Regions from separate parts of the Streptomyces sp. NPDC088246 genome, predicted to be linked through region 2. Evidence: riboswitches for the same ligand, from Rfam matches in the RefSeq annotation. Region 2 holds a riboswitch; each other region holds the start of a gene.
What was found. Region 2 has a riboswitch for cyclic di-AMP ahead of ACIPEK_RS14720 (peptidoglycan DD-metalloendopeptidase family protein). Riboswitches for the same ligand answer to the same signal wherever they lie in the genome.
Positions count from the first base shown of each region.

Region 1: it holds a riboswitch for cyclic di-AMP, as region 2 does, so the genes downstream of both, ACIPEK_RS18935 (NlpC/P60 family protein) here and ACIPEK_RS14720 (peptidoglycan DD-metalloendopeptidase family protein) in region 2, are expected to answer to the same signal.
Region 3: it holds a riboswitch for cyclic di-AMP, as region 2 does, so the genes downstream of both, ACIPEK_RS26350 (transglycosylase family protein) here and ACIPEK_RS14720 (peptidoglycan DD-metalloendopeptidase family protein) in region 2, are expected to answer to the same signal.

Region 1 covers NZ_JBIURV010000012.1:168,063-174,602, reverse strand. The annotation lists gene pcrA (DNA helicase PcrA) at 1-1,853, opposite strand, end outside; cyclic di-AMP (ydaO/yuaA leader) riboswitch at 2,112-2,277, shown strand; gene ACIPEK_RS18935 (NlpC/P60 family protein) at 2,276-3,433, shown strand; gene ACIPEK_RS18930 (hypothetical protein) at 3,751-4,104, opposite strand; gene ACIPEK_RS18925 (NlpC/P60 family protein) at 4,462-5,508, shown strand; gene ACIPEK_RS18920 (GNAT family N-acetyltransferase) at 5,549-6,322, shown strand; gene ACIPEK_RS18915 (LuxR C-terminal-related transcriptional regulator) at 6,324-6,540, opposite strand, start outside.
Region 2 covers NZ_JBIURV010000009.1:25,218-31,757, reverse strand. The annotation lists gene ACIPEK_RS14745 (aspartate aminotransferase family protein) at 1-372, shown strand, start outside; gene ACIPEK_RS14740 (helix-turn-helix domain-containing protein) at 460-1,068, shown strand; gene ACIPEK_RS14735 (DUF6126 family protein) at 1,102-1,269, shown strand; gene ACIPEK_RS14730 (tyrosine-protein phosphatase) at 1,293-2,105, opposite strand; gene ACIPEK_RS14725 (alpha-galactosidase) at 2,331-4,427, shown strand; cyclic di-AMP (ydaO/yuaA leader) riboswitch at 4,724-4,878, shown strand; gene ACIPEK_RS14720 (peptidoglycan DD-metalloendopeptidase family protein) at 4,884-5,840, shown strand; gene ACIPEK_RS14715 (SGNH/GDSL hydrolase family protein) at 6,030-6,540, shown strand, end outside.
Region 3 covers NZ_JBIURV010000020.1:114,827-121,366, reverse strand. The annotation lists gene ACIPEK_RS26365 (DUF501 domain-containing protein) at 1-464, opposite strand, end outside; gene ACIPEK_RS26360 (septum formation initiator family protein) at 524-994, opposite strand; gene eno (phosphopyruvate hydratase) at 1,097-2,377, opposite strand; gene ACIPEK_RS26350 (transglycosylase family protein) at 2,762-3,520, opposite strand; cyclic di-AMP (ydaO/yuaA leader) riboswitch at 3,524-3,695, opposite strand; gene ACIPEK_RS26345 (transglycosylase family protein) at 3,995-4,966, opposite strand; gene ACIPEK_RS26340 (cytochrome P450) at 5,072-6,385, opposite strand; gene ACIPEK_RS26335 (nucleoside triphosphate pyrophosphohydrolase) at 6,395-6,540, opposite strand, start outside.

The DNA of each region.
Region 1 (6,540 bases), on a different contig from region 2:
TGGTCGGAGTCGGCGACGAGCGCGACCTTCTCCAGGAACTCGGCGAGTGTGCCCGTGCCCTCCTCGCCGGACTCACCCCGCTCCTGCTCGAATTCGAGGGCGACGGCGGCGAGTTCCTGAAGGTTCTCGATGCGGGTCTCGTCCTGCGGGTCGGTGGATGCCTGGAGCTCGGCGAGGTAGCCGGTGCGCTCCAGCACTGCCTCCAGAACCACCGCCGGGCCCGCGCCGGACTCGACGATCGTGCGCAGCTCCTCCATCAGCGTGTTGAACCGCTTGACGGCGTTTGCCGACCGGGCCGCCATGCCGTACGCCTCGTCGACCCGGCGCAGCGCCTGCGGGAAGGTGATCTTCTCGCGCATGGAGAGCGCGTCGATCATCGCCTCGGCACGGTCGCCGATGCCGCGCTTGGGAACATTGAGGATGCGGCGCAGCGGGACGGTGTCCTCGGGGTTGGCGAGGACCCGGAGGTAGGCCAGGACGTCCCGGACCTCCTTGCGCTCGTAGAAGCGCACGCCGCCGACGACCTTGTAGGGCAGTCCGACGCGGATGAAGATCTCTTCGAAGACACGGGACTGCGCGTTCGTACGGTAGAAGATCGCGACGTCGCCCGCCTTGGCGTCGCCCGCGTCGGTCAGCCGGTCGATCTCGTCGGCGACGAACTGCGCCTCGTCGTGCTCGGTGTCGGCGACGTAGCCGGTGATCCGGGCGCCTGTGCCGGCGTTCGTCCAGAGGTTCTTGGGGCGGCGGCTCTCGTTGCGCTCGATGACCGCGTTGGCAGCGGACAGGATCGTCTGCGTGGAGCGGTAGTTCTGCTCCAGGAGGATCGTGGTCGCGTTCGGGTAGTCCTCCTCGAACTGGAGGATGTTGCGGATGGTCGCGCCACGGAAGGCGTAGATCGACTGGTCCGCGTCACCGACGACGCACAACTCGGCGGGGGCGTCACCCTCGCCGGCCGGGCCGACGAGTTCGCGCACGAGGGTGTACTGGGCGTGGTTGGTGTCCTGGTACTCGTCGACAAGGACGTGCCGGAAGCGGCGGCGGTAGTGCTCGGCGACATCGGGGAACGCCTGGAGCAGATGGACCGTCGTCATGATGATGTCGTCGAAGTCCAGCGCGTTGGCCTCGCGCAGCCGGGACTGGTACATCGCGTAGGCCTGGGCGAGGGTCTTCTCGAAGCCGTCCGCGGCCTGCCCGGCGAAGGTCTCCTCGTCGATCAGCTCGTTCTTCAGGTTGGAGACCTTGGCCGTGAACGACTTCGGCGGGAAGCGCTTCGGGTCGAGCTCGAGGTCGCGGCAGACGAGAGCCATCAGCCGCTTGGAGTCGGCGGCGTCGTAGATCGAGAACGACGAGGTGAAGCCGAGCTTCTTCGACTCACGGCGCAGGATGCGTACGCACGCGCTGTGGAAGGTCATGACCCACATGGCGTTGGCGCGCGGTCCGACGAGCTGCTCGACGCGCTCCTTCATCTCGCCCGCGGCCTTGTTGGTGAAGGTGATCGCCAGGATCTGGCCGGGGTGCACCCCGCGCTCGGCGAGGAGGTGGGCGATCCGGTGGGTCAGCACCCGGGTCTTTCCGGAGCCCGCCCCGGCGACGATGAGCAGCGGGGAGCCCGCGTGGACCACGGCGGCGCGCTGCTCGGTGTTCAGCCCGTCGAGGAGCGCTGCGGAGTCGATGACGGGGCGGTGCGCGCCGTCGCGGTAGTACGCGTCCCTGGGCGGCGGGGGCCCGTCGAATACGCCCGCGAAGAGGTCCTCCGGCACCGCTTCGGGTGCGGAGTCCTCGGGGGGCGGCGGGGGCTCTTCCTCCGAGTGCTGGAGGCCGGCCAGGAAGCTGTCGTCAAAGAGGCTGCTCATCGCTTGTCGAGTCTAGGCCGCCGCAACGACACACGACGGCCGCATGACGAACCGGACCCGACGGCCGGGCACACAAAGGCAGCGGTCACCCACTCCACGTAAGCGAATACGGGCCCTCGTCGGCCCTTGCCGCCCCCACTTCAGCAAGGTCACGAAAACGTATCGGGCATATCGAACATCGACCTTCACAGCAGCACCACGGGTTGGCTAGCGTGCCCGACCGGGCGGCCCGTACCCCCTGAGGCGAACCACGCCGAGCGGGCGCCCACGCCGAATCCGGCCTGCCCTCACGGGAGTTCGGAACCGGGGACCCACACGCAGCACCGGGGTGAATCGGTCCTTGTCCCCCACTCGGACCGTAGGGCAGCCTTCCGTTCCGCCCGAACCCGACAGCTAACCCGGTAGGCGGTCCACGGAAGGAGATGCCGGCCTTGGCATCACATCGCAAACCGCGCACCCGGGTGCGCACCACCACACCGGCCGTGGGGCTCACCACGGCGGCACTGGCGTCCGTGACCCTGCTCTCCGCACAGAGCGCCACGGCCGCCCCCGCCCCGAAGCCCAGCATCGAGGACGTCCAGAAGAAGGTCGACGACCTCTACCGGCAGGCGGGCACCGCGACCCAGCAGTACAACCGGGCGAAGGAAGCCTCCGCCACCCAGCGCGCCAAGGCCGACGCCCTGCTGGAGGACGTGGCGAAGCGCGCCGACAAGCTCAACGACGCCCGCAGGACGCTCGGCGCCTACGCGGCCGCACAGTACCGCACCGGCTCCATCGCACCGAGCGCCACCTTCTTCCTGGCCGACGACCCGCAGGCGTACTTCGACCAGAGCCGGCTGATGAGCCGGATGACCGGTCAGCAGCAGAAGGCGGTCACGGACTTCCGCACGCAGCAGGCCAAGGCGTCGAGGAAGCGTGCCGAAGCGGTGCGGAGCCTGGAGACACTGACCTCGGCACAGACCACGCTGCGCACCAGTAAGCAGAACGTCCAGAAGAAGCTGGGAGAGGCACGCGCGATGCTGTCGAAGCTGACCGCCGAGGAAAAGGCGCGGCTCGCGGCGCTGGAGCGCAAGAAGGAGGCGGAGGCCGAGCGCAAGGCACAGGAGCTGGCGCGGCAGCAGGCCGCCGCCAGGGCGGAGGCGGACCGCAAGGCCGCGGAAGCAGCGAAGGGGGCGGAATCCGGCAGCGGTACGGGCACGGGCACCGGAACCGGCTCGGGCAGCAGCGCCACCACCAAGGCGGAGAAGGCCCTCGCCTTCGCCGCGGCCCAGATCGGCAAGCCGTATGCATGGGGCGCGACGGGCCCGTCCTCGTACGACTGCTCCGGGCTCACTCAGGCCGCCTGGAAGGCCGCGGGCGTCGGCCTCCCGCGCACCACCTGGGACCAGGTGAAGACAGGCACCCGGATCGCGACGGCCGATCTGCAGCCGGGCGACCTCGTCTTCTTCTACGACGACATCAGCCACGTCGGCATCTACAAGGGCGACGGAATGATGATCCACGCGCCGAAGCCGGGGGCGAATGTGCGCGAGGAGTCGATCTACTACATGCCGATCCACGGCAGCGTGCGCCCGTCGTAGCGGCTCACGCCCCTGGACCGACCGGCAAATGGGGGGTGGGTGAAGGAGCGGGGCTGGGTGCGTGCAGCTGCAAGGCGGAGGAGGGAGTCAATGCGAAGGGGGTCCCCCATGCCTTCAGGGCCCTTCAGGGCTATGGGGGAGTTGGTGACTGACGACAACGCTGGAGGGGGTCCCCCTGGCCCTTAAGGCTTAAGGCCTTGGGGGAGTGCGTGCCCAGCTCCGCGACGCCCCCCATGTGCCGGTCGGTCTTATGCCTTCACCTGCCGGACGGGCTTGGATTCCACGCCCGCCCGGCAGCGTGGGCGGCACGGACCGGCTCAGGTCCAGAGCGTGGCGATGAAGATGTTGGCGAGCGTCAGCCCGCCCACCGCCGCGAAGGCGCCCTTGTCGACCTTCTCCTCGTCCCGCTTGATGTAGACGAGCGCGAGGATCACGACCAGGAGCAGCAGCTTGACGCCGATCTTGATGTTGTTCACCTGGTGGTCGTCGGCCTGGTTGAGCCCGACCAGCGCGACACCGGTGACCAGCATCGTCAGCGCGCCGTGCAGCATCGCCGGGACGAACCGGGCCGCGCCCGTGCCCATCGCCTTCATCTGGGTCAGGAAACCGCCCAGCAGAGAGGCGATACCGATGATGTGCAGGGCGACGAAGACATTGATGAGTACGTCCATGGGTCCGCAGCCTAGCCCCGGCCATATCACCATCCCGCAGGCGGGTGCGACTTCCTGGCACTTCACTCGCGTCTGCACCAATTGCCTGACTCTGGTGTAATTTTTCCGATCAATCCACGACAATGCCGCGCCAACTTCGACCAATAGGCGTCATTACGACTCTTCCCCGCGCCCCGGGTTTAGCGTCCTGACCAGGTGACCGGCTTCACCGCCGCTCCGTACCCGGACGGCAGACCGGTCACCCCGCCGAGACGTCCGGCGGCGGGCCACTCCCCCTGTTGGTGACCCGCCGCCGGGCCTCGGGCGGGCCCGCCGGTAGTCCCCGACGGGCAGTCGCCAGGAAGGACGCACGCCCCCGTGGCAGCGCACCGGAAACCCAAGCAGCGCCCGTACACCGGCTCTGCTGCCCGCACCGCAGCCACCCTCGCCATCGCCGGGGCCGCCACCGCTGCCGCTCTGCCAGGCTCCGCACACGCCGATCCCCAGCTCACCCCCGCCCAGGTCAGGGCGGAGGTGGACCGGCTGTACCACGACGCGGAAGTCGCCACCGAGCAGTACAACGGCGCGAAGGAGAAGGCGTCCGCCGCCACCGATGCCGTCGACACCCTGCGTGACGAGGCGGCCCGCAGGACCGAGCGTCTCAACGCCTCGCGCAGCGCACTGGGTTCACTCGCCGCCGCGCAGTACCGCACCGGCGGCCTGGACCCGGCCGTACAGCTGGCGCTCTCCTCCGACCCCGACCAGTACCTGGAGCGGGCCTCGTACGTGGACCGGATCGGCGACCGCCAGGCCGCCGAGGTCGACGGGGTCGAGCGGCAGGTCGCCCGGATCGCCCAGCTGCGCTCGCAGGCCAAGGGAAAGCTGGCTGCGCTGGCATCCCGCCAGGCCGAGCTGAAGAAGCACAAGGCGACGATCAAAACCAAACTGGCCGACGCGCAGCGGCTCCTCGCCACCCTGTCCCCGGCCGAGCGCGCCGCCTACGAGAGCTCGGACAGCGCGCGCTCCGCCGACCGTGCCGACCGCAGCACCGCACGCAATCCCGTCCAGGCTCCCAACGCCCGTGCCGCCGAGGCCATCGCGTTCGCGTACGGGGCGCTCGGAAAGCCGTACGTCTGGGGCGCGACCGGCCCGTCCTCGTTCGACTGCTCCGGGCTCACCCAGGCCGCATGGCGCTCCGCCGGTGTCTCGCTCCCCCGGACCACGTACACCCAGATCAACGCCGGACAGCACATCTCGCGCTCCGAACTCGCCCCGGGCGACCTGGTGTTCTTCTACTCCGGCGTCAGCCACGTCGGGCTCTACATCGGCAACGGCCAGATGATCCACGCCCCGCGCCCGGGAGCACCGGTCCGGATCGCGCCGATCGACCAGATGCCCTTCGCCGGAGCGACCCGGGTGGCATAGGCTCCCGACTTCTGATCAACCGGCCGGAGGACAAACGCACATGCCCATGGATCTCGATGTCCAGACCCATGCCCGTACGCTCGCCCTGCGCTCCCCCGACCATCTCCGGGTCGGCCCCTTCACCGTGCGGTACACCCCGAACTGGTCGACCAAGTACGCCAATTACGCGATACCCGACCGGGACGCCGAGCCGACGGCGGAGGACCTCGACGCCCTGATCGCGGCGTTCCGCGAGTACGGCCGGATGCCGCGGCTGGAGTTTCTGCCCGGCTGGGCACCCGCGGTCGAACCCGCGCTGCTCGCCGCCGGGTTCACCGTCGAGAACCGGGCCCCGATCCTGGCCTGTGCCCCGGGCGACCTGCTGCCGCCGAAGCCGGTGGACTCCCTCACGATCGCCGAACCGGTCACCGCCGCCGAGTTCGACGCCGCCGCGCTCGTCCAGCACCACGGATACGGCGGGACCGGCGAGCCCGAGGGCGGCGAGGCTGCCTGGCTGCGCGCGGCGGCCGGGGGCGGCGGGGTCGCGGCCCTCGCCACGGTCGACGGCGTCCCGGCGGGCGCGGGCGGCTGCTCGGTCCCGGTCGACGGCCTCACCGAACTGGCCGGCCTCGCCGTCGCCGGTACCTTCCGCCGCCGCGGCATCGGCGCCGCGCTGAGTGCCCACCTGACCGCGACCGCCTTCGAGCGGGGTTGCCGGGTGGTGTGGCTGGAGCCGGCCGACGCGGATGTGGAGCGGATCTACGCGGGGATCGGCTACCGCCGGGTCGGCGAGAAGCTGAACATCTCGCTCGGCCCCGACCTTGCGGCCGGCTGACTCAGACCAGCCGCCGAGCCGTCGCCCACCGGGTCAGCTCGTGCCGGTTCGACAGCTGGAGCTTGCGCAGCACCGCCGAGACATGCGACTCGACCGTCTTCACCGAGATGAACAGCTGCTTGGCGATCTCCTTGTACGCGTAGCCGCGGGCGATCAGCCGGAGCACCTCGCGCTCGCGCTGCGTCAGCCGGTCCAGGTCCTCGTCGACCGGCGGCGCG
Region 2 (6,540 bases):
CTGGCCGCACTGGTCGACCGCTATGAGCTGCTGCACGAGGTGCGCGGGCGCGGGCTGATGATCGGCATCGAGTTCGGCCGGCCGTCGTCACTGAAGCTGCGCAGCCGCTGGACCATGCTGCAGGCGGCCCGCAAGGGCCTCTTCGCGCAGATGGTGGTGGTGCCTCTGCTGCAGAAGCACCGCATCCTCACCCAGGTCTCGGGCGATCAACTGGAAGTGATCAAGCTGATTCCGCCGCTGGTGATCGGGGAGCCGGACGTCGACCGGTTCGTCACGGCGTTCACCGCGGTGATGGACGAGGCGCACAGCGGCGGTGGGCTGATGTGGGACTTCGGCAGGACGCTGGTGAAACAGGCCGTCGCCAACCGCTGATCCCGCGGGCGGCCCTGCAAGGTTTACCCCATTTACCTCGGAGGCAAGAAATTTGCCTCCGAGGAAAGTTCCTGGCCCAATGGGTATATGAACACTCCAGACGGAGGGGTGGCCGACGAGCTGCCGGGAGTCGCGCAACGCCTGCGCGATCTGCGCCGCAGCCGTGGTCTCACCCTGGAGACCGCCGCTCAGCGGGCGGGGCTCTCACCCGCCCATCTCTCCCGGCTCGAAACGGGCCGTCGGCAGCCTTCGCTGCCGATGCTCCTCGGTCTTGCCAGGATCTACGGTACGACGGTCTCCGAACTGCTCGGCGAGACGCCCCCTGAACGGGGGGCGGTCATCCGCGGCGGGAAGTACGAGGGGGCCGAGGCCGACGGCTGGATGTATCAGCAGGCCGGCGGCTCCGGCCGGGCGATGCAGGCGCTCCGCGTCCGGGTTCCGTACGGCGCACAGGGTGATCTCGTGCGCGTCCATCCCGGCGAGGAGTGGCTGTACGTGCTCGCCGGACACCTCCGGGTCACGCTCGGGGACACCGTGCACGATCTCGCCCCCGGTGACAGCGCGCACTTCGACTCGCTCACCCCGCACCGGATCGCGGCCGTCGACCGTGACGGTGCCGAGCTGCTCTTCGTCCACACCCTGCTGCAGAGCCCCGCCGCCGAGCTGTGCCTCGGCAGCGGCATCCACCATCGCTGAGACCGGTCCGTCCGGTCACCAGAGAGGACTGTCATGTCCGATTCAGAGAACTTCGACCCGCTCGGGTCCAAGAAGAACTACGAAGCCCAGGAGCGGAAGTTTCCGCGCGGCGTGGTGATCCGACTGTTTGCCTACCTCATCGCCGGACACATCTTCGCGGCCTTCCTCTACCTGCTCTTCGCAGTGGCCGGCAAGGGCTGACCACCGCCGACGGGCAGGTGTGGCTATGCCTCGTCGAGGAGCCGGCCGCGCAGCTGCTCACGGGTCTCGGGCGTGAGCTTCAGGCCCTCGGAGAAGTAGCGGTCCGTGCTGCCCCAGGTCTCCTCGATGGTGGCGAAGGCCGCCGCGAGGTAGTCGGCGTGGGCGCCGAAGAGCGGATTGAGCAGCTCCATCACCTCGGCCGACATGCCGTCCGCCGAGGTGTCGTTGCGGCGCACCTTGTAGCGGCGGTGGGCGTCGTTCGACTTCAGGTAGTCGGCCTCGATGGCGTCGCGCTCGACACCGACCGCGAGGAGGGACACCGCGATCGACAGACCGGCCCGGTCCTTGCCCGCCGCGCAGTGCATCAACGCGGGAACGCTGTCCTCGGCCAGGGCGTGCAGAACCCGGCTGTGCTCGGCGGTACGGTCCCGGATGATCGCGCGGTAGGAGGAGATCATCCGGTTCGTTCCCTTGCCGTCGGCCAGGATCGAGCGCAGCTGGTCGAGGTCGCCGTCGCGGACCATCCGCCAGAACTCGGCGCCGTCGGCGGGGTCGGAGAGCGGGATGCTCACATTCCGTACGCCAGGCAGCTCCACATCCAGGCCGTCGAGCCGGTGGTCGGCCGCATTGCGGAAGTCGAAGACCGTGTGCAGACCGAGACCGCCCAGGAAGGCGGCGTCCTCGGCGGTGGCGTGCGCGAGGTGACCACTGCGGAAGAGCCGCCCGTACCGCACCCGCCGGCCGTCCACGGTGGGCAGTCCGCCCACATCGCGGAAGTTCCGGACACCCGCCAGCTCGGGTTCCGTCGACGGGATCTGCGGCAACTGCTGCGTCACAGTGACTCCTGGAGTGTCTGGCGCCGGCGCGAGTCGCCGACAAGGCCACTCCCGCGACGATACGACATTGATTCCTCAGGCAATCATCTTGGTCATTGCTTGTCGATACTTCCGCCAACCCCGGTACTCCTGCGGCAAATCCGCCCGGTGAATTCCTTGCAAGGCCGTTGCCCACCCACCGGCAATGGTCGATGATGTGCGGGACTGTTGGAATGTGGGGATGCGATGATCGAGACTGGCGACAAGGGCCGGACCTGGCTGCTCACCGGGGCGAGCAGCAGCTACGCACTGCGACTCACCGAGCGGGACGAGCTGGTCCATCTGCACTGGGGGCCGCGGATCCCCCTTACTGCGGCCGAGGCCCTGGCCGCAGCACCGGAGCCACCCTTCAGGGGCTTCGAGTCACAGCTCGACGGCCGCGAGGAGTACCCCGTGGAGGGCGGCCCCCGGTTCGTCCGCCCGGCCCTCTCGGTACGCACCCCTGAGGTCCGCGGTACCGAGTGGGCCTTTGCCGACGCCACGGTGGACGGAGACGAACTCCGTATCGGATTCACCGACTCGGTGCACCGGCTCGTCCTCACCCTGCACTACCGGATGCGGGACGACTCCGATGTGATCGAGCGCTGGGCCAACGTCGCCCACGCCGGGCCGGACGGTCCGCCGCTGGAACTGCTGCGCGCCGACGCGGCAGCCTGGGTGCTGCCCGCCCGCGACGGCTGGCGGCTGAGCCGGCTGCACGGACGCTGGGCGGCGGAGTCGCAGCTTGCACGGGCGGAGCTGACGTACGGCGAGAGTGTCATCTCCAGCAGGCGCGGCCACACCGGGCACCAGTACCTGCCGTGGGTCGCACTCGACGCCGACGGTGCGGCAACCGAGGAGAGCGGCGAGGTGTACGGCTGCGCGCTCGGCTGGTCCGGGTCGTGGCGGATTTCCGTACAGCAGCTCCCCGATGGGCTCGTACAGATCACCGGCGGCGCCGGCTACGACGACTCGGGGTTGCTGCTGCTCGCGCCGGGCGAGTCGTACACCACCCCCGTCTTCGCCGGCCTGTGGAGTGCGGAGGGGTTCGGCGGGGCGAGCCGGGCCTGGCACGCCTGGCAGCTGGCCCATGTGATCCCGGACGCACAGAGCCTGCGGCCGGTGCTCTACAACTCCTGGGAGGCGACCGGCTTCGACATCTCGCAGGAGCAGCAGCGCGCCCTCGCCGAGCGCGCCGCCGTGATGGGCGTCGAGCTGTTCGTCGTGGACGACGCGTGGTTCGGGCAGCGCACCAGCGACCGGGCCGGGCTCGGCGACTGGACGCCGAATCCCGACCGCTTTCCCGGCGGACTGAAGCCGCTCGCCGACCAAGTGCACGGACTCGGCATGCAGTTCGGTATCTGGGTCGAGCCGGAAATGGTCAATGCCGACAGCGATCTCTATCGCGCACACCCCGACTGGGTGCAGCATTTTCCCGGGCGGGCGCGGACTGAGTTCCGCAATCAACTGGTGCTCAATCTGGCCCGCACCGATGTGCAGGACTATCTGTGGGAGCAACTGGACACGCTGCTCTCCAGTACGCCCGTCGACTATGTGAAATGGGACTTCAACCGCAGCTTCACCGATGCGGGCTGGCCGGGTGAGGAGTATCAGCAGAAGCTCTGGGTCGAGCATGTGGACGCCCTGTACGCGCTGATCGACCGGCTCCGGGCCGCGCACCCCTCCGTCGCCTTCGAGTCCTGCTCGGGCGGCGGTGGCCGGATCGACCTGGGGATTCTGTCCCGTACGGACCAGGTGTGGACCTCGGACAACACCGACCCGCTCGACCGCCTCACCATCCAGGAGGGCTTCGGTCAGATCCATCCGGCCCGGGTGATGGCCGCCTGGGTCACCGACAGCCCGAATGTCCAGCTCAACGACAGGGTCAGCTCGCTGCGGTTCCGTTTCGTGAGCGCGATGGCCGGTGTGCTCGGGGTCGGTGGGGACCTCGCCGACTGGAGCGAGGACGAGCTGGCCGAGGCGCGGACCTGGGTGGATCTCTACAAGGAGATCCGGCCGGTGGTGCAGCACGGCGCGCTGTACCGGCTGCGCGCCCCGCGCGACGGACTCAGCGCGGTCCAGTACGTCCACGGGGACGAGACCGTGGTCCTGATGTGGCTGGAGGCGCAGAGGTACGGGGAGCGGCCCCCGGCCCTGCGGTTGCGCGGGATCGACCCCGCAGCGACGTATACCTGCCTGGACACGGGGGCGGTGCACCACGGTTCGGTACTGCTGCATCAGGGGCTGCACACCGGGCTTCGGGGGGATCTCGATGCGAGGGTGCTGAGGCTCCGACGCGAATGATGAGCGCGACGTGTCCGTAATAGGTGCATTTAACTCAATATGCCCCGCTTATATGGGAGATGGTCGCCTTCTCGTGAGCGGAATCATATCCGTGACGGTGTGTGCTGGCGGGGCAGTCGGGTATTCCGTGCGCGGCACGGAAAGGCAAGATCCTTAATCCACGGAGTGTGACCGGAATTCCGCGCCGATTTCCGAGCGCGGATTCCGGTGCGGAACCAGTGGCTTGTTATCGCTGTCCCGACTCGCTTACGGTCACCGTCAATCCGGACGGACCGCCTAATCCTGCCGCCGCCCGGAATTCGCACCCACTCATCGCGTGGCAGGAGCGGGGGAACCAGGTAGGCCGCCGATCGGAGAAATCCGGCCGGCTAGGGGTGAAGTCGCGCTCGGCGCGGCCGGGCATCTCCAGCCCGAACCCGACAGCTCACCTCGCAGGCGCCGGAGAGGAAGCACGTCATGCCCATATCGGGTAAGCATCGTCGTACGAAGTCCAGCGCCATCGCCCGTGGCATCGCCGCCGCAGGCGCCGGTGGCGCCGTCATCGCACTGCCGCTGCTCGGCGCCACCGGTGCCCAGGCCGCGCCGCAGTCGGCCCCGACCGCCGTGCCGCAGTCGGCCTCCGCCGCCACGCACGCCGCCCCGGCCAAGCCGGTCGCGCAGAAGCAGGCCGCCACCACGACGTACTCCGTCGTCTCCGGCGACTACCTGTCGAAGATCGCCACCGAGCACAAGGTCAAGGGCGGCTGGCAGAAGCTTTACCAGGACAACCGCAAGGTTGTCGGTGAAGACCCCAGCCTGATCCTCCCGGGCATGAAGCTGACGCTCGGCGGCAAGGCGTCGGGTGACGCCGCGTCCACCGGCGCCGGCGCCGGTGCGGCCCTCCCGTCGAAGGCCCCCTCGGTGCCCTCGTCGATCGTGGAGAAGTCCGCCCCGGCCAAGTCCGCCCCGGTCAAGGTCTCGACGGTCACGGAGTCCAAGACCTCCGCCCCGGCCGGACAGAGCAACAGCTCCGGCTACAGCCACCCGGTCCCCGGCAACCACACCACCGGATACCGCGCCTCCGGCTCCAACTGGTCCAGCGGCAGCCACACCGGCATCGACTTCCCCGTCTTCACCGGCACCAGCGTGAAGGCCATCACCTCCGGCACCGTCGTCACCGCCGGCTGGGGCGGTGCCTACGGCAACCAGGTCGTCGTCAAGCACGCCGACGGCCACTACTCGCAGTACGGTCACCTGTCCTCGATCTCCGTCTCCGCGGGTCAGGCCGTGAGCACCGGTCAGCAGGTCGGCCTCTCCGGCGCCACCGGCAACGCCACCGGCCCGCACCTGCACTTCGAGGTCCGCACGGGCCCGGCGTACGGCTCGGACATCGACCCGATCGCCTACCTGGCTTCGCACGGCATCTACGTCTGAGCCGAACGGCCGGGCAGTTGAGCAACAAAGCATGAACTGAGCAACACAGAAGGGGCGGTGCGCGGCGGCGCACCGCCCCTTCTGCTTATTCCCCCTTTACCAAAACCTGACCGGGTGGTCTATCTCACCACCCGTCAACCCCTTAATACGGTCGCGTAGGTCACATTCGGCGGTGCAGGATAAGCGTTTGTGGCAGACGATTCGAGAAAAAATCAACGTGGCGTCATCAACCGACATGGCGTCATCGGGTCGTACGCAGCGATTGGCGACAGCTTCACCGAGGGAGTCGGCGACCCCGGCCCGGACGGAACCTTCGTCGGCTGGGCGGACCGTTTCGCGGTACTTCTCGCGGACCAGCTCCCGGACTCCGATGCGGGGACGAGCACCGAAGGCTCCACTCACGGGAATTTCAGGTACGCCAATCTCGCCGTACGTGGACGCCTCCTCGACCAGATCGTCGAGGAGCAGGTGCCGCGCGCCAAGGAGCTCGCACCCGACCTGGTGAGCTTCTGCGCGGGCGGCAACGACATCATCAGGCCCGGCACCGACCCCGACGACGTGGCCGAGCGCTTCGAGCGCGCGGTCGCCGAGCTGACCGAATCGGTCGGCACCGTCCTGGTCACCACCGGCTTCGACACCCGAGGCGTTCCCGTGCTGCGCCATCTGCGCGGCAAGATCGCCACCTACACCGCCCATGTGC
Region 3 (6,540 bases), on a different contig from region 2:
ATCGCCTCGTCGCCGAGCGGGTTCACCCCGGGCCCCGCGGCCAGCGAGTGCCCGACCAGCACGTGCAGGCACTTCACCCGGTCCGGCATGCCCCCCGCACTCGGGAAGCCCTCAAGGACCTCGATGGCATCGCGCCGGGCGATGTAGTCCTCGTGCGCGGCCCGGTACGCGGCGGCCAGCTCGGGGTCCGTACCGAGGCGCTCGGTCATCTCCTTCATGACGCCGTTCGCCTCCAGCGTGCCGATCGCGGACGCGGCACGCGGGCACGTCAGGTAGTACGTCGTCGGGAACGGCGTACCGTCCTCCAGCCGGGGCTGCGTCTCGACCACGTCCGGGTTGCCGCACGGGCAGCGGTGCGCGATCGCGCGCAGCCCGCGCGGCGGTCGGCCCAGCTGCTGCTGGAACGCGGCGATGTCCGCCTCGGTGGGCGCGGTGGACTCGGTCTGCGGAGGGGGGGTTTCCATGCCTGCCTAGGTTCTGATCGGGCTGCTCGAACTGCGGTTCTGCAGATGGATGAAGAGAGTCAGTCGCGGTCGGCGCTGTCGACGCCGTCCCAGAGATTGGAGTGCCACGGCCGGCCGGACTCGTCCGTCCTGCCGTTGCGCTCCTTGACCGCGTCGGGGTCGATCACCGTGTAACCGGTCTCCCCGGGGAAAAGGTAGTGCAGGTGCTTGCGGGCCAGCTGCCTGATGTACGCATCGTCCCGGAGGCGCGCCTTCTCGTCGCGCAGCTCCTCGGTGCGGGCCGCGGCCTCCTGCGCCATACGCTCCTGGTCGGCGATCTCGTCCCGCTGCGACACGTACTGCCGCATCGGGTACGCGAGCGCGACCACCAGGGAGCAGACGACGAGGGCGAGGAAGGCCGCCCGGCCGGTGAGCCGGGAGCGGCGGGCCTGACGGCGGCTCTGCGACCGGTAGACGCGGGCGGCGGTCTGCTCGCCGAGCAGCCGCAGCCGGGTCGCGGTGGAGAACCGGTCCCGGTCCTTCGCGGCCATGTGTCCGCCTCCCCATTACGCACGTCCGTCCCCGCACACGGTACGGGACCGAGTGCGGGGACGGACGGAGGCCGGGGCCCTCGGCCCTCGAAGGGCCGGTGCTCAGCCCTTGAAACGCGGGAACGCCGAGCGGCCCGCGTACACCGCGGCGTCGTCGAGGATCTCCTCGATGCGCAGCAGCTGGTTGTACTTGGCGACGCGGTCCGAGCGGGCCGGGGCGCCGGTCTTGATCTGACCGCAGTTCACCGCGACGGCGAGGTCGGCGATGGTGACGTCCTCGGTCTCGCCGGAGCGGTGGGACATCATGCACTTGAAGCCGTTGCGCTGGGCCAGCTCGACGGCGTCCAGGGTCTCGGTCAGCGAACCGATCTGGTTGACCTTGACGAGCAGGGCGTTGGCCGAGCCCTCCTCGATGCCGCGGGCCAGACGCTCCGGGTTGGTGACGAACAGGTCGTCGCCGACGATCTGCACCTTGGCGCCGAGCTTCTCGGTGATGACGTTCCAGCCGGCCCAGTCGTCCTCGTACAGCGGGTCCTCGATGGAGACCAGCGGGTACGCGGAGACGAGCTCCTCGTAGTACTCGGTCATCTCGGCGGCCGAGCGGGACTTGCCCTCGAACTCGTACTTGCCGTCCTTGTAGAACTCGGACGCGGCGACGTCGAGCGCGAGCGCGATGTCCTTGCCCGGGGCGTAGCCGGCTTCCTTGATGGCCTCGAGGATGAGGTCGAGGGCAGCACGGTTCGACTCCAGGTTCGGCGCGAAGCCGCCCTCGTCGCCGAGACCGGTCGAAAGACCCTTGGTCTTCAGGACCTTCTTCAGCGTGTGGTAGACCTCGGCGCCCCAGCGCAGGGCCTCGGAGAAGGACTCCGCGCCGATCGGGGCGATCATGAACTCCTGGATGTCCACGTTGGAGTCGGCGTGCGACCCACCGTTGAGGATGTTCATCATCGGGACGGGCAGCAGGTGCGCGTTCGGGCCACCGAGGTAGCGGAACAGCGGCAGGTCCGAGGCCTCGGAGGCGGCGTGGGCGACGGCCAGCGAGACGCCGAGGATGGCGTTGGCGCCGAGCGAGCCCTTGTTCTCGGTGGCGTCCAGGTCGAACATCGCCTGGTCGATCAGCCGCTGCTCGGTCGCGTCGTAGCCGACGAGCTCCGGGCCGATCTGCTCGATCACGGCGAGGACGGCCTTCTCGACGCCCTTGCCCTGGTAACGGTTGGGGTCGCCGTCGCGAAGCTCAATGGCCTCGAACGCACCGGTGGAGGCGCCGGACGGCACGGCAGCACGACCCGTGCTGCCGTCGTCGAGGCCAACCTCGACCTCGACCGTGGGGTTCCCCCGGGAGTCGAGGATTTCCCGGGCTACGACGACGTCGATGGACGGCACGAGGCATCTCCTTCTGGGATATGACACTGGTTGTGCAGGGTCACTCTGGCCTTGCGACAAGAGCCTAACCGGCCCGGCCCGCTCAGTCGGACGACCGCCCGTCCCCTGGGACGAAAAAGGACCCAAGAGCGCGCATTGCCGGGCAAACGGTCAGAATTTTACTGGTCAGTAACTACAACAGTTGAACGATCACCCGTCATCGGCACCCCCTGCGCGACAGAGGGCGCCCTCTATACGCGACAGACGGCGCCCTCTATAGAGGAGTGACACGCCACACATGAGGTGACGCGTCGGACAGAGGTGACGCGTCACGCAGAAACCCCGGCCCGGCGCATACGGGGGATTGCGCGCCGGGCCGGGGTGCTCGGGGGGGGTGAGCCTGAACTACTTCGTCAGGTGGAGCTGCTGACCCGGGTAGATCAGGTCGGCGTCCTTGACGATGTCCTTGTTCAGCTCGAACAGCTGCTGCCAGCCGCCCTTGACCTTGTGGTCGGCGGCGATCTTGCTCAGGGAGTCGCCGGAGGCGACCTTGTACTCGCCGTCGCCCTTCTTGACCTTCTCGCCGGTCGGGGTGGTGACGGTCTTCTTCGACTCGGCCTGCGGGGCGGCGGAGCGGTCCGAGCGGGAGGCGGCCGGAGCCTCGGTGCGCTCGGTCTTCTCCGGCTGGGCCTGCTGCTTCGGCGCGGCCGGAGTGCTCTTCTGCGCGGTGGCGTTGGAGCTGGAGGTGGAGTTCGAGGAGGAGCCGGTGTCGACGCCCGGGTCGACGCCGTCGTTGGTCAGGTTGCCGGCACCGGCGCAGCCCCAGGCACCCGGACCCTGCATGTCGAGGAGCTTCTCGGCGGTGGCGATCTGCTGAGCCTTGGTGGCCAGGTCGGCACGGGGGGCGTACTGCGTACCACCGGCGGCGGCCCAGCTGGACTGCGAGAACTGCAGACCGCCGTAGTAGCCGTTACCGGTGTTGATGGACCAGTTGCCACCGGACTCGCACTGGGCGACGGCGTCCCAGGTGGCGACGGAGGCGGCGGAGGCGCCGGTCGCGCCCATCAGCGGTACGGCGACAGCGGTACCGGCGACACCGGCGAGCGTGGCGATACGGACGGCCTTGGACGGGCGGCGGTGCTTGCCCTTGCTGGAAAGCAGCATGGAACTTCTCCTCACCGACGCCTACGAGGTGAGCTGTCGGGTTCGGGCCAAGTGAGTTGCCCGGTCGCACGTCCTAGCACGCGACTTCACCCCAAGCCGGTCCTGATGCGTCTTTCGACGATCGGGCCCGGCGCTTACCTGGGTCCCCCGCTCCTGCCTACGGCGCTTTACGCGTCTGTTCCCTTCGACCGACGGCAGGATTCGGCGTGACGGTCGACGGGGCCCGCGGTGCGAGCGGTTCCGACCGTAAACATACGCAACCCTCACATTCAAAGACGGACACATCCGACAATCTTCCCCTACTTGCATCTGAGGAACCGTCGTTTCCGCAGGTGGGAGCGGTGCGGAAGGGTCACCCGGGCGCGACACGCCAGTTGACGCAAAGAGACCCATGTCTCACTTACACATAAGCGGACATAGGTCTCTGAACTACCCCTGTTTTTGGGGCTCTTTTAGCCGATTTTCAGACTGCCCTCACTCGGCCTTCACGTCGAGGTCGAGGCTCTGGCCAGGGAGGATGAGGTCCGGATCGGAGCCGACGGCATCCTTGTTGGCCTCATAGAGCGCGGGCCAGCCACCAGGAACCTTCTGTGCGTCAGCAATCGCCCAGAGGTTGTCGCCGGGGTGCACGGTGTACGTACCGTCGACGGCCGAAGCGCCCGCGTCGCGCGCGTCGGCGTCGCCGCGGGAGGCATGGCGGCCCGACTCGCGGTCACCGCCGTTCGCGTCCCGGCTCCCTTCAGGGGCCGGTGCGCCACGGTGCTTGCCACCGACACCGCCGGGCGAATCGGATGATCCGGACGAGTCAGATGAATCGGGCACCCGGGAGGACGGAGTGGCCGACGCGGTGGCCGAAGGCTTCGCGGACGCCTTGGCCTTGCCGGCCGACTTGCCGGCGCCGTTCGAGCCCTTCGAGCCCTTCGAGTCCTTCGAGCCGCCCTTACCGCCCGAGGCCCTGTCCGACGGCGTGGCGCCATCGGACGGGGCCGCCGGCGCACCGTCAGCCGGCTCCGCGCCCTGCGTCGGCTCGGCCGAGGACGCGGACCCCGGGTCGACACCCGGCAGCGTCCCGTCCACCGCGAGGCCGGAGATGACCGCACAGCTGGGCCACGCATGCGGGCCCTTGTCATCCAGGACCTTCTGGGCCACGGCTATCTGCTGCGCGCGGCTGGCGAGGTCGGCACGCGGGGCGTACGACTCGCCGCCGTACGCCTTCCAGGTCTCCTGCGAGAACTGCAGACCGCCGTAGAAGCCGTTGCCGAGGTCGGCGCTCCACATGCCGCCGCTCTCGCACTCGGCCACCCGGTCCCAGGTCGTGGCGTCGGCCGCGTGCGCACCGGCCGCGCCGAGCAGCGGGATGGCGATGGCCGATCCGGTCACGCCCGCGGCGACGACGATGGCGGGTGCCTGACGAGGGCGACGGTGTCTGCCGTTCGCGGAGCCCATGGGGTTGCCTTCCGTGTGACTGACGAGTGACTGGTGAGTCGAACGGTGAACCTAGCGGGACTCGAACGTGTGTCACAAGTCGATGCAGCACAGATCACGTGAAAGTCACAGAGTTGACGGAGCGTCACTTTGTGCCGGGGCGGACCCGGGTGTGAACTCCACCGGCAGAGTGCGCAATCCACGCATGATGAGCCCGCCACGCCACCGCAAATCGGTAGGTTCCACCGCAAGCCGCAGATCCGGAAGGCGCCTCAGAAGCGTCGCGAGCGCGGCCTGTCCCTCCAGTCGGGCGAGCGGTGCTCCCAGGCAGTAGTGAATGCCGTGCCCGTATCCGAGGTGCTGATTGTCACGCCGTGCGAGGTCGAGCGTGTCGGGGTCCTCGAAGCGCTCCGGGTCGCGGTCGGCTGCGGCGAGTACGACGAGCACGGGGTCGCCGGCCGCGATGTCCTGTCCGCCGAGCGTCAGCGGCTCGGTGGCGAACCGCCAGGTCGCCAGCTCCACCGGACCGTCGTACCGCAGCAGTTCCTCGATCCCGGTCTCCAGCAGATGGCTCTCCCCCGCGTCGAGGGAGTGCTGCAGCCGCTCGCGCTGTGCGGGGTTGCGCAGCAGTGCGTACACCCCGTTGCCGATGAGGTTGACCGTCGTCTCGAACCCGGCGAAGAGCAGGATGAAGGCCATGGCCGCGGCCTCGTTCTCGGTGAGGTGCTCGCCGTGGTCGCTGGCCCGGATCAGCCCCGAGATCAGGTCGTCCCCCGGGTTCTCCCGCTTGCGGTGGATCAGTTCGGCGAGATAGCCGCGCATCTTCTTCACCGACCTGGCCACCCCGCCGCGCGGGCCGCCGCCGTGGCGGATCATCATGCCCGCCCAGTCCCGGAAGTCGTCCTGGTCCTCGCGCGGGACGCCGAGCAGATCGCAGATCGCGTAGATGGGCAGCGGGAACGCGAAGTCGTGGATGAGGTCCGCCTTCCCCTCCGCGATGAAGCGGTCGATGAGGCGGTCCGTCAGTTCCTGCACCCGCGGCGCGAACTCGGCGACCCGGCGCGGAGTGAACGCCTTGGAGACGAGGCGGCGCAGCCGGGTGTGGTCGGGCGGGTCGATGTTCAGCAGATGCGTCATCAGCTCCGCCTTGCGCTCGCCCGGGATGCCTGTCTTCCCCTTGGCGTGCGCCGGCTCGGCGTGGTGCGCCGGGTTCTTGGAGAGCCGGGTGTCGGCCAGCGCCTGCCGGGCGTCGGCGTACCGGGTCACGAGCCAGGCCTCGACACCGCTGGGCAGCGCGGTCCGGTGTACGGGACTGTGCTCGCGCAGCCAGGCGTAGGCCGGGTACGGGTCGGTGGCGAACTCCCAGGTGAAGAGTTCGGGGGCGCCGGCGGGGCAGGCGGCGGGATGATCGGCTGGGCGGTCGGCGGGGCTGTGGTTCACCCTCCGACGTTATCCGTTGCCCTCCGCCGCCCGGATGGCGTCCCGGTAGGCGCGGCCTGCGGCCCGCAGTGCGGCTTCGGGGTCGACGCCGTCCTGTTCGGCGCGTACGGCGAGGGCGAGGAGCTCGTAACCGATGCCGTCACCCGTGGGGAGCG